Regions from separate parts of the Paenibacillus sp. YIM B09110 genome, predicted to be linked through region 1. Evidence: riboswitches for the same ligand, from Rfam matches in the RefSeq annotation. Region 1 holds a riboswitch; each other region holds the start of a gene.
What was found. Region 1 has a riboswitch for cyclic di-GMP ahead of V8F51_RS13375 (glycosyl hydrolase family 28-related protein). Riboswitches for the same ligand answer to the same signal wherever they lie in the genome.
Positions count from the first base shown of each region.

Region 2: linked by a shared signal. The riboswitch ahead of V8F51_RS03085 (methyl-accepting chemotaxis protein) and the one ahead of V8F51_RS13375 (glycosyl hydrolase family 28-related protein) in region 1 are both predicted to bind cyclic di-GMP.
Region 3: linked by a shared signal. The riboswitch ahead of V8F51_RS24765 (transglutaminase domain-containing protein) and the one ahead of V8F51_RS13375 (glycosyl hydrolase family 28-related protein) in region 1 are both predicted to bind cyclic di-GMP.
Region 4: linked by a shared signal. The riboswitch ahead of V8F51_RS26870 (SpaA isopeptide-forming pilin-related protein) and the one ahead of V8F51_RS13375 (glycosyl hydrolase family 28-related protein) in region 1 are both predicted to bind cyclic di-GMP.

Region 1 covers NZ_JBANSP010000007.1:236,755-238,954, reverse strand. The annotation lists gene V8F51_RS13375 (glycosyl hydrolase family 28-related protein) at 1-1,090, opposite strand, end outside; cyclic di-GMP riboswitch class I at 1,174-1,258, opposite strand; cyclic di-GMP riboswitch class I at 1,352-1,436, opposite strand; gene V8F51_RS13370 (NAD-dependent epimerase/dehydratase family protein) at 1,756-2,200, shown strand, end outside.
Region 2 covers NZ_JBANSP010000002.1:185,933-188,132, reverse strand. The annotation lists gene V8F51_RS03085 (methyl-accepting chemotaxis protein) at 1-1,166, opposite strand, end outside; cyclic di-GMP riboswitch class I at 1,260-1,345, opposite strand; gene V8F51_RS03080 (DUF1836 domain-containing protein) at 1,417-2,187, opposite strand.
Region 3 covers NZ_JBANSP010000022.1:89,532-91,731, forward strand. The annotation lists gene lysS (lysine--tRNA ligase) at 1-395, shown strand, start outside; cyclic di-GMP riboswitch class I at 871-949, shown strand; cyclic di-GMP riboswitch class I at 1,005-1,083, shown strand; cyclic di-GMP riboswitch class I at 1,137-1,215, shown strand; gene V8F51_RS24765 (transglutaminase domain-containing protein) at 1,229-2,035, shown strand.
Region 4 covers NZ_JBANSP010000028.1:40,124-42,323, forward strand. The annotation lists gene V8F51_RS26870 (SpaA isopeptide-forming pilin-related protein) at 1-886, opposite strand, end outside; cyclic di-GMP riboswitch class II at 920-1,001, opposite strand; gene V8F51_RS26875 (hypothetical protein) at 1,255-1,725, shown strand; gene V8F51_RS26880 (DEAD/DEAH box helicase) at 1,885-2,200, shown strand, end outside.

The DNA of each region.
Region 1 (2,200 bases):
CCATTGTAATTTTATTGTTGCTGACCACAATGTTGTTAACCGTCTCAACAGCGCCTACCTCGATTGCAGCATAGAAACTTCCAATACCGCTAATCGTATTTGATTTAATCGTGTTGTTGCTGCCGTATACACTGATAGCCGAGTACATGTCAGGAGCGATCGACCCTTTATCCGAACCCGAAGCGTAATAATTGTTTTGCAGGTACGAGTTCAAAATTTGGTTTCCTGTTACCGTAAGGCCTTGTGCATAAATCTTAATAGCGCGTTTGGCGTTATTGTCGAATTTATTATTCGAGATAATGCTGTTTGTATCAATGCCTTTGCCTGAATCCATGTTTGGATCTTCATAGTAGATGCCGTCGCCGTCATCAGCAGGACCGATGTGGTGTATATAGTTATTAGTAATAGATACATTAGCTGCTGCAGCTTCGCTTTTACCCCATGTCGTTGTTACGTAAATACCTCTAGCAATCATGCTGCCGCCAGTAGGATTGATTGCTACAATATTTTTCACTTCATTGCTGTCGATTGTGATAGCTTTCGTATTGCCGTATACAAGAATTCCCGAAAGCACGCCCGAGAAGTAATCGCTGCTTGTTTTTGTGCTGTGTGAAGCATTCGCTACAATCGATTTGTTGACATTAACGCGCTCACTGCCTCCGCTTACAACAAGTACGCGGTTAACTAGTTTGTTGCCGTCGAGTGAAATATTGCTGATCTCAATATCTTTTCCCGATACACGCATCAATTCCCAACCGAAATCTTTTGTGCTAGCCTTAATGATCGAAGTTGCGCCATCACCGAGCACTTTCACGTTGCTGCTTACAGCGAGCGGATCTTTCGGGTTTACCAGGTACGTTCCTTTCGGAAAGTAAACCGTCGTTTTTTTCGCCGCGCCTTCTGCCAGCGCTTTTTTAATCGAGGACGTATCGTCCGTCTTGCCGTCTCCCTTTGCACCGTAGGTCTTAACATTTATCATACTAGCAGCGTTCGCTTCTTCGATGAATAGTCCATAAAAACCGATGCCGCTCAAAATCGTTACAAGCACCATCGCCGTCATGCTCTTCGTTAGTTTGCTGAAAATTCCCATTCTCACTACCCCCATGTCGTTGAATAAAATAAGATAGGACAATCCCAGAATTCAGGATTGTCCTATCTCATTCCTGAAAACATTTCGGGAACTGGCTGGCATATGGTTTCCCATTTAGCCCCTGTAGTTTTGCGTCCCACGCTTTCACGTGGTTTGCCGTTATCGCTGTTTCCAAATATTAAGTTAGTGGGATTGCAGGTGTGATGAACAGAAAAAGAACCTATGACATGTCATAAGTTCTGTAATAGAACCTGAAAAGTTTTCGGAATCTGGCTGGCATGTGGTTTCCCATTTAGCCCCTATAGCTTTGCGTCCTGCGCTTTCACGCAGTTTGCCTTTTCGACACATCAAGTATATGAAGTTTCTTAATATTTAAATAAATATTACCAGATTAATAGGTATAAAGCAATAGGTTTTACTAGATTCATAGCCTAATTTTAAAAAAGATTCGACACCTTTTTCTCAACCGGCTTATAGCCATAAATTAGAACTTGTTTACAACCTCTTCCTAAACAATTATCATAGTCAAGTAGACCCTGCTATCACCTATTAGACTTAATTTTTAATAATACTCTAGCAGCGTACATAATAGCAAAACGCCGGTTTCCAAAGAACCGCGATCGGACTTCTTCACCTAAAATCAGAAGGGAAAATGGGGTGGTAGCGTGAAAGTGTTAATTACGGGCGGCTACGGATTTATTGGCTCATTCGTTGCGGAGAAGTTTTTCAACGAAGGACATGAAGTCATTATTATAGATAATATGACCTCCGGTCATATATCCAATTGCAAATTCCGCCATATATCATACATCGCAGATGTGGAAAGCACAGTATGCGAATCTATCTTCGAGAACCATAATGTCGATATTGTCGTTCATTTGGCAGCTCAGATCAATGTGGTCACATCGATGGAAAATCCATACGCGGATACAAAATCCAACATCCTGGGACTAACCAACATCTTGCAGCTGGCCGCAAAATATAAAACCAAAAAGCTCATTTTCGCTTCCTCTGCGGCCGTATATGGATTAAATGATCAAATTCCGCTAAACGAGGAAATGCCTTGTCAGCCTGTCTCGCCATACGGAATCAACAAGCTTCTCGGGGAAT
Region 2 (2,200 bases), on a different contig from region 1:
TTCAATACAACGCCCGCCATCTGCTCGGAGCCGTTAAGGGATGCTTGCTTCATTTTTAGCATATCGCCATTTATGTATTCGCTGGACGCGGCGATCTCTTCCGAACTTGCCGAGATTTGCTCGGTTACCGCCGATATCGAAGATGCGTCGTCATACTGGGCCTGCAGCGAAGTCTTGCCAAATTCGATCTGGCCTTTGACTTGCTCGGAAGCATCGCGGTTGCTGCTTATCTTCTCCGTCATCTGATTCGATACGCCAAGCACTGTACCGCTCACGTCAATCGTCGCTTTGATCGTCTCTCGCAGGTTACTGCCCATGTCGGCGAGCGATGCGTCGATATCTCCGAATTCATCGGCGCGCTGCAGCTTCGGAAGCTCCGTGAATTGATTGTTCCTGTATGCTTCGATCCGTTTCATAATGCCGGACAAGCCCGTCTTAATCGAACGCGTAATGCCGAAGATCATAACAGCAGGAAGCACGGCCAATAGGATGATATTCACTAGAATGATGATATTCGCGCTATCTACGCTTTTGTTAAGCGACTTCTGCGTGTCCTGAGTATCCTCGGACAATTTTTTCTCCATTGCTTCTTTGGAGAAATCAATAATGATCGTATAGACACTGATCAAATCCGACACGCGCAACGATTTCTCTTCGGCCGTTAAAGCATTGACATCAATAGAAGTCGTACTCAAATTCGTATAGGCGAGATCAAGCACTTTAATCTGATTCACATATTTCTGGGCATTCTCTTCAGCTGGATATCTAATATCCATAGCTTCGAACTGCTTATTCAACTGCTCTAGGCTCGAAGGGATCGTTGCCAGCTCCGTCTTGATCGCAACTGCGCTTTCTTCCTCGGTACCGTTCTCGATCGCATCGATCATTCGGAGCATCGTCTTCAGCAGCTTGCCCGACACCGCTTGGTAGTTGCGCTCAGCTTCGGACAGCTTCTCGGACTCATTTACCGCATTTGCTACCGACAAGTTCTGGGTGTAGATGAATGCCCCGGCACCTACGTTAAATAGCGTAATAATGGCCGAGATGATAAACAACCTCGTCGTAATCTTCTTCCCGTTCAACTTTTTCAAGCGTACTTGCTTTGCTGTTTGCACGGCTTTGCCAAGCCATGCTTTTCCTGTTGTTGCCCACGATGCTGTCTTCATGCTGGTTCTCTCGCTCCCTCTGTCTGTCCGAAAAATAGCAAAAAAGCTATCCAGGCCCCAGTCGGCGGATAGCTAAATAAGCTTATCTAACCTGCTGGCGGTCTGGCAGCCATAGCGTCTTGCCCCTTAGGCCCATAACTTTGCGTCCCTGCCTTTCGGCAAGTTTGCCTTTTTCAGTTTGTCTGTTTTTTACATCAGCTTACAGTATAGGACAGATTTCCTCTCATGTACATCCCTTTTTCCTATTTTTTCATGGAGAATTCAGGAACAGGGTCGCATTGCAGTACCTTCTCGCGAGAGTATGAAAATAGGACGTTTGAATCGATATGACAGCTACCAGCAAAATATTGCGTATCGCTTCCCGCTGCTTGTCCGTCAATCCCGACAGCCTGTCCGCAAACCGATTGGCTGCACCTCGTATGACTTCCTCCGTAAGCAGGTCCTGATGAGGCTGCCCGTTTAGATGGCCCGTAATATCGAGCAATTGATCGTTATTCGCGTCGAGCTCTTCGAACATCTTCGTATAAGTGGCATACAGCTCGATAGGGCCGACAAGATCGTGGGACTCGTCCTCCGGCTTGCCGAGCACGATTTCAAACAGCTTGCGAATCGACTCGAAGTCGAGATTCGACTTCAGATCATCGATAATGAACAACAGCGCAGCTTGATTAAGGGAATATTTCTTGCCAGCCTTTGGACAGTCAAAATACGACTTAAAGTCTCTTTTGACCCAATTTTGCATAGAAGTAATGGAAAGGTTCGAATATTCAATTAGCTGACCCAGCGCTGATATTTCCTGCAGCGAGAAGCCTTTCACCTCACTGCCCTTAATTAACTTCTCTATTATAGGCGGCAGAAGCGTGGCGAGAAAGGCAGGCAATGTCGTCCCCTTCTCCAGTTCGTACTGATGCGACTTCGCCCAAGCGCTCTGCAGCACTTGAATCGGCTTCTGACTGCTGCTGCCGTGTAAGGAGAGCAACAGCTCCGCCATCTCTTTTCGAGTAAGCGTAAAGGACTCCATATTCTTTCCTCCT
Region 3 (2,200 bases), on a different contig from region 1:
CATTTGGCGAGCATACGCTGATTCAGCCTACGTTCGTTACCGGACATCCGGTTGCAATCTCGCCCCTGGCGAAGAAGAGTGAAGTCGATCCGCGCTTCACGGACCGCTTCGAGCTATTCATCGTAGCGCGCGAGCACGCGAACGCCTTTACAGAGCTGAACGATCCGATCGACCAGCGCGAACGGTTCGAGGCACAGCTCGTAGAGAAAGAGCACGGCAACGACGAGGCGCATGAGATGGATGATGACTTCATCCGTGCCCTTGAATACGGTATGCCGCCTACTGGCGGTTTGGGAATCGGCATCGACCGTCTCATTATGTTGTTGACGGATGCGCCTTCGATCCGGGACGTACTGTTGTTCCCGCATATGAGAGAGCAACGCTCCGGCGAGTAAGGGACGAGCGATACGTAAAGCAAGATACAAGTAACTATAGAAGCGTGGCCGCGTTGATGGTGAATAACCGTCTGACGGCCGCGCTTTTTCTTATTGCTCCATATTAAGTTTTTTTCGAGTAAACGGATGAATGTGAATACATCTAATGGCGCTAAATTTACACCCCTAGATCATCAGTATTAAAATAGAGCTTGCGAAACACCTATGTTACATAGTTCTACATAAGTACTGCAAAGTAACGTACAAATCGACAAATTCTTATGTAAAATCGGCAATACCGATCTAGAGAGCAATAAAGTTGTTTGCGCCAAAGTAACTTGGAAAGATAACAACAAAGAGAAATCAAAAACGATTACTTACGATATTGAGGAAAGGTTTAAGTAGCTATTATTTTTTGTAAGATTTTGATCTATTTTTTTGCTAGATAGTATTGAATTACTAGAATCATATGGTAATATAGGACTATCGATGCTAATCCCGATAATGGCAAACCTATCGAAAGGTAGGGACGCAAAGCTAAAGGGCCTTCCTTATGATGGCAGCCAGCTACCGAACGACGGAGCATTTTTTATTTTACTAAATAGTAGGACAAGTATTAGAAAAAGCGAATCACGATAATGGCAAACCTATCGAAAGGTAGGGACGCAAAGCTAAAGGGCCTTCCTTATGATGGCAGCCAGCTACCGAAAGACAGAGCTTTTTTTGTTTTATAACAAGGGACAAGCAGTCCTATGAAACTTTACACGATAACGGCAAACCTATCGAAAGGTAGGGACGCAAAGCTAAAGGGCCTTCTGAAAGATGGCAGCCAGCTACCGAAGGGAGTTTTATTCATGCGTAAGTTTATTCTTATGATAGCAGTAGCGTTCATCATGATCGCATCGATTAAAGTTACAAGTGCAGAAGCTAGCGAAAACACAACTTGGTTGAACACAGCTAGTCTAGATAAAGGCATTGTATCGGTATCCTATGAAGTAAAGGCTAACGTGAAAACAAAAGTTATGATCGCAAAAGGCGATAATAAATATACATATAACATGACAGCTTCCAAGAAAGTAGAACAATTCCCGCTGCAACTTGGAAATGGCGATTACACCGTGTCGGTGTTAGAGAATACAGAAGGCAACAAATATAAAGTAGTTAACAAAGAAACAGTTAAGCTTAACCTTGCTAACAACAGCGTGATTTACTTGAATTCGGTGCAAAATGTAGCATGGACAAGCTCGAGTCTTGCTATTGTTAAAGCAAAAGAGCTAACAAAAAACAGCAAATCAGACAATGAGAAAGTAAGAGCAATCTACGACTATATCATTAATAACATCAAATATGATTATGATTTGGCAGCCAACATTTCGACTGACTACCTCCCAAGCATCGACAAAACACTTTCGACGAAAAAAGATATCTGCTATGGTTACTCGTCGTTGTTCGCTGCAATGCTTCGTAGTGTAGGAGTTCCTACTAAGCTCGTAATGGGTGACACGGAATATGTTAGTGTATATCATGCTTGGAACGAAGTGTTCTTGAATGGCAAATGGGTAATTATTGATACGACGGTAGACGCTGGTCTCAAGAAGAGTAACAAGAAGTTCGATCTAATTAAAGATGCTTCGAAATATTCGGCAGCAAAACAATACTAGACAGTTATTAGACACGGTGCTTTGGCATCGTGTTTTTTTGTTATCTTCTATAATAGAAAACAGTTTAAAGGTTTATATAAAAAGTGCTTGCAATGCTATAGGCGTCTGTGATATATTATCTAAGTCGCCGCTGAAACATACGGCCGACACGAAAGAAAAGATTGT
Region 4 (2,200 bases), on a different contig from region 1:
AGCTAGGAGTGCCTGTGACATTAATTGGCTCAGAGCTATTGCCATCAATATCTTTCTCATGCCAGCTTCCATTTGTTTTCCATTTGAACTCGACATCAACATTACTTTCGTTCGTAACGATCCACTTCCGTGCTTTAGTTGGATCATCTGTACAAGCAGCTGCTATCGTGAGGATAGGCGTGTTGTACACTGTAATGTCTTCCGTTTTGTTTTTCTTAACTGCAACCGTTTGGCCGCTGCTAGAGATCGAAGTAGTGAAACCAGCGGGAACAATCTCAACTACTTTATAGGTGCCCTGTTCTAGATTCTTGAACAAAACGTAACCCGAAGAATTGGTTGTACCTGAAGTGATCAGGTTGTTGCCCTTATATACTTCGAATGTAACGCCGCTTTGTGACTTTGATTTTCCGTCTTCATAGTAGTATTTTTTGTAAACCTTGAGGTCCCCGCACTTCGAGTCATGATTACGGCCACCGTCACTAGTGCCTTGCAAGACTCCGCCGGTTATCCTCGGGCTGTCTCCGCCGATGCATTTATTGCCGCCGTCGTCACAATCTTCGTCACGGCCTCCATAAGTGCCTTGAATACCGGATAAGTCGCGGTCGTGTTCGTCGCATGCATTGTCGCCACCGCCGCCGCCGCCGCCTCCTCCTCCGCGGGTAGTGAACACCATTGAGGATTCAATAGAAGGAGACTCTTCCGTTGCAGGCTCTTCAGAAGGGGCAACAGTTGACTCTGTATTCTCGGAGGCTGGTGCAGGTGTTGTCTGTGCAGATTCTTGACTTGTCTCATCCGTGCCTTGCGCCATAACGATCGAGCTTAAGAACATGGACAAGACAAGCATGATGGACATGATGACCGCAAACTGTTTTTTGAACAACTTCATTGTTCACTCTCCTCTTAGATTTGGATAATCTAGTTCTAAGAGGGCCGGTTACACTACTAGCTCCGTATAATCCAAGTGTCCAGGTGCAGATTATACATCATCGCTTCCCTAAAAAGCACGAATGTAAAGAGGTTCCCCCTCCTTCCTTCACTCTATCTGCTTTTCAATACTACTTATGCTCTAGTTCGCACTAAAATGATAACATATATTGGTATTTCTACAAGAGTGTAAATATGTCGAATTATGCTGAAATAAGTCGAAAAGTGTAGAAAGAGGAAAAAGGACTGTATGTTTTTCAACTTGTCCGCTTTTACCGGAACCTGTGGGCGTTGAGCGGCATATAGTGTCGCATAGAGGAGGTGACCGCCGTGCTCAAACTTCTGCTTCTCGTGCTTGGGTGCTATATAGCGGCTGCATTGTCGGTTCATCTGGCTTATTGGATTCGGCAAGGGCGGAAGAGGGCTAGCAGGCATTATGTGCTTATAGCCGATGAGGATCAACATAATATAGAATGGTATATGCGTTCGCTGTTGACTTTCTCGCGTCAGACGGGAAAGGAAGTGAAGGTGACGGTTGTTGATTATGGCGCGACGCCGGAAACGCTTGCGATTGTCGATCGGATGGCCCGCAAGGGGCATATAGTGACCGTTCATGAATACCCGGAACAGATGAGGCGAAGCCGTACAGTCGATGATGCAGGCGAAGCCGCATCCAGTAGAGAAAGCGATGCCAATCAGTTGATGTGGCTGCTGCAGTCTGAAGGTGTTCTGAAGGATGCGAATCAGGCGGTGCTCATTGACCTGCAAAATCCTTCCGATTTGTCCAAAATGCCTTTTTAGTATATACTTCAAGCTATAACGGTTATGAAAGTGAAGCACACTTTGCAGCGCTCTATGCGCTCAAGGTGTGCTTTTTTTTGCGTTCGCTTGGTTGTTAAACATTAGACATTAGTGATGATGACGCACTAAGAAATACAATATGCGGGGAGTGGGGAAAAGATGCGGGCTTATGTGTATGTTGTCGGCAGAAATGAAATATGGAGAGCATATTGTACGATTGCGCCTGAAGTTGATCGGCTTTATTGGCTCGAGCCCTCGCTCGGGATGCGAATGGGGAGGGGAGGGCCTCCGGCAGATGAGGGCTGGGTATGGCAGGATCCGCTGCCGCTCGGAGATGCTTGCCGAGCGGCAGCGCTTTGGAATAGCGAGCAGGAGCAACGAGGGGGAGGGAGCGGCGATCGCGAGGGTGTCGTCGGCCGGCTTGCCGCGTGTACGGCGGCAGCGTGCGGTGAGGCTGCGGGCGCGCGGCGGAGCA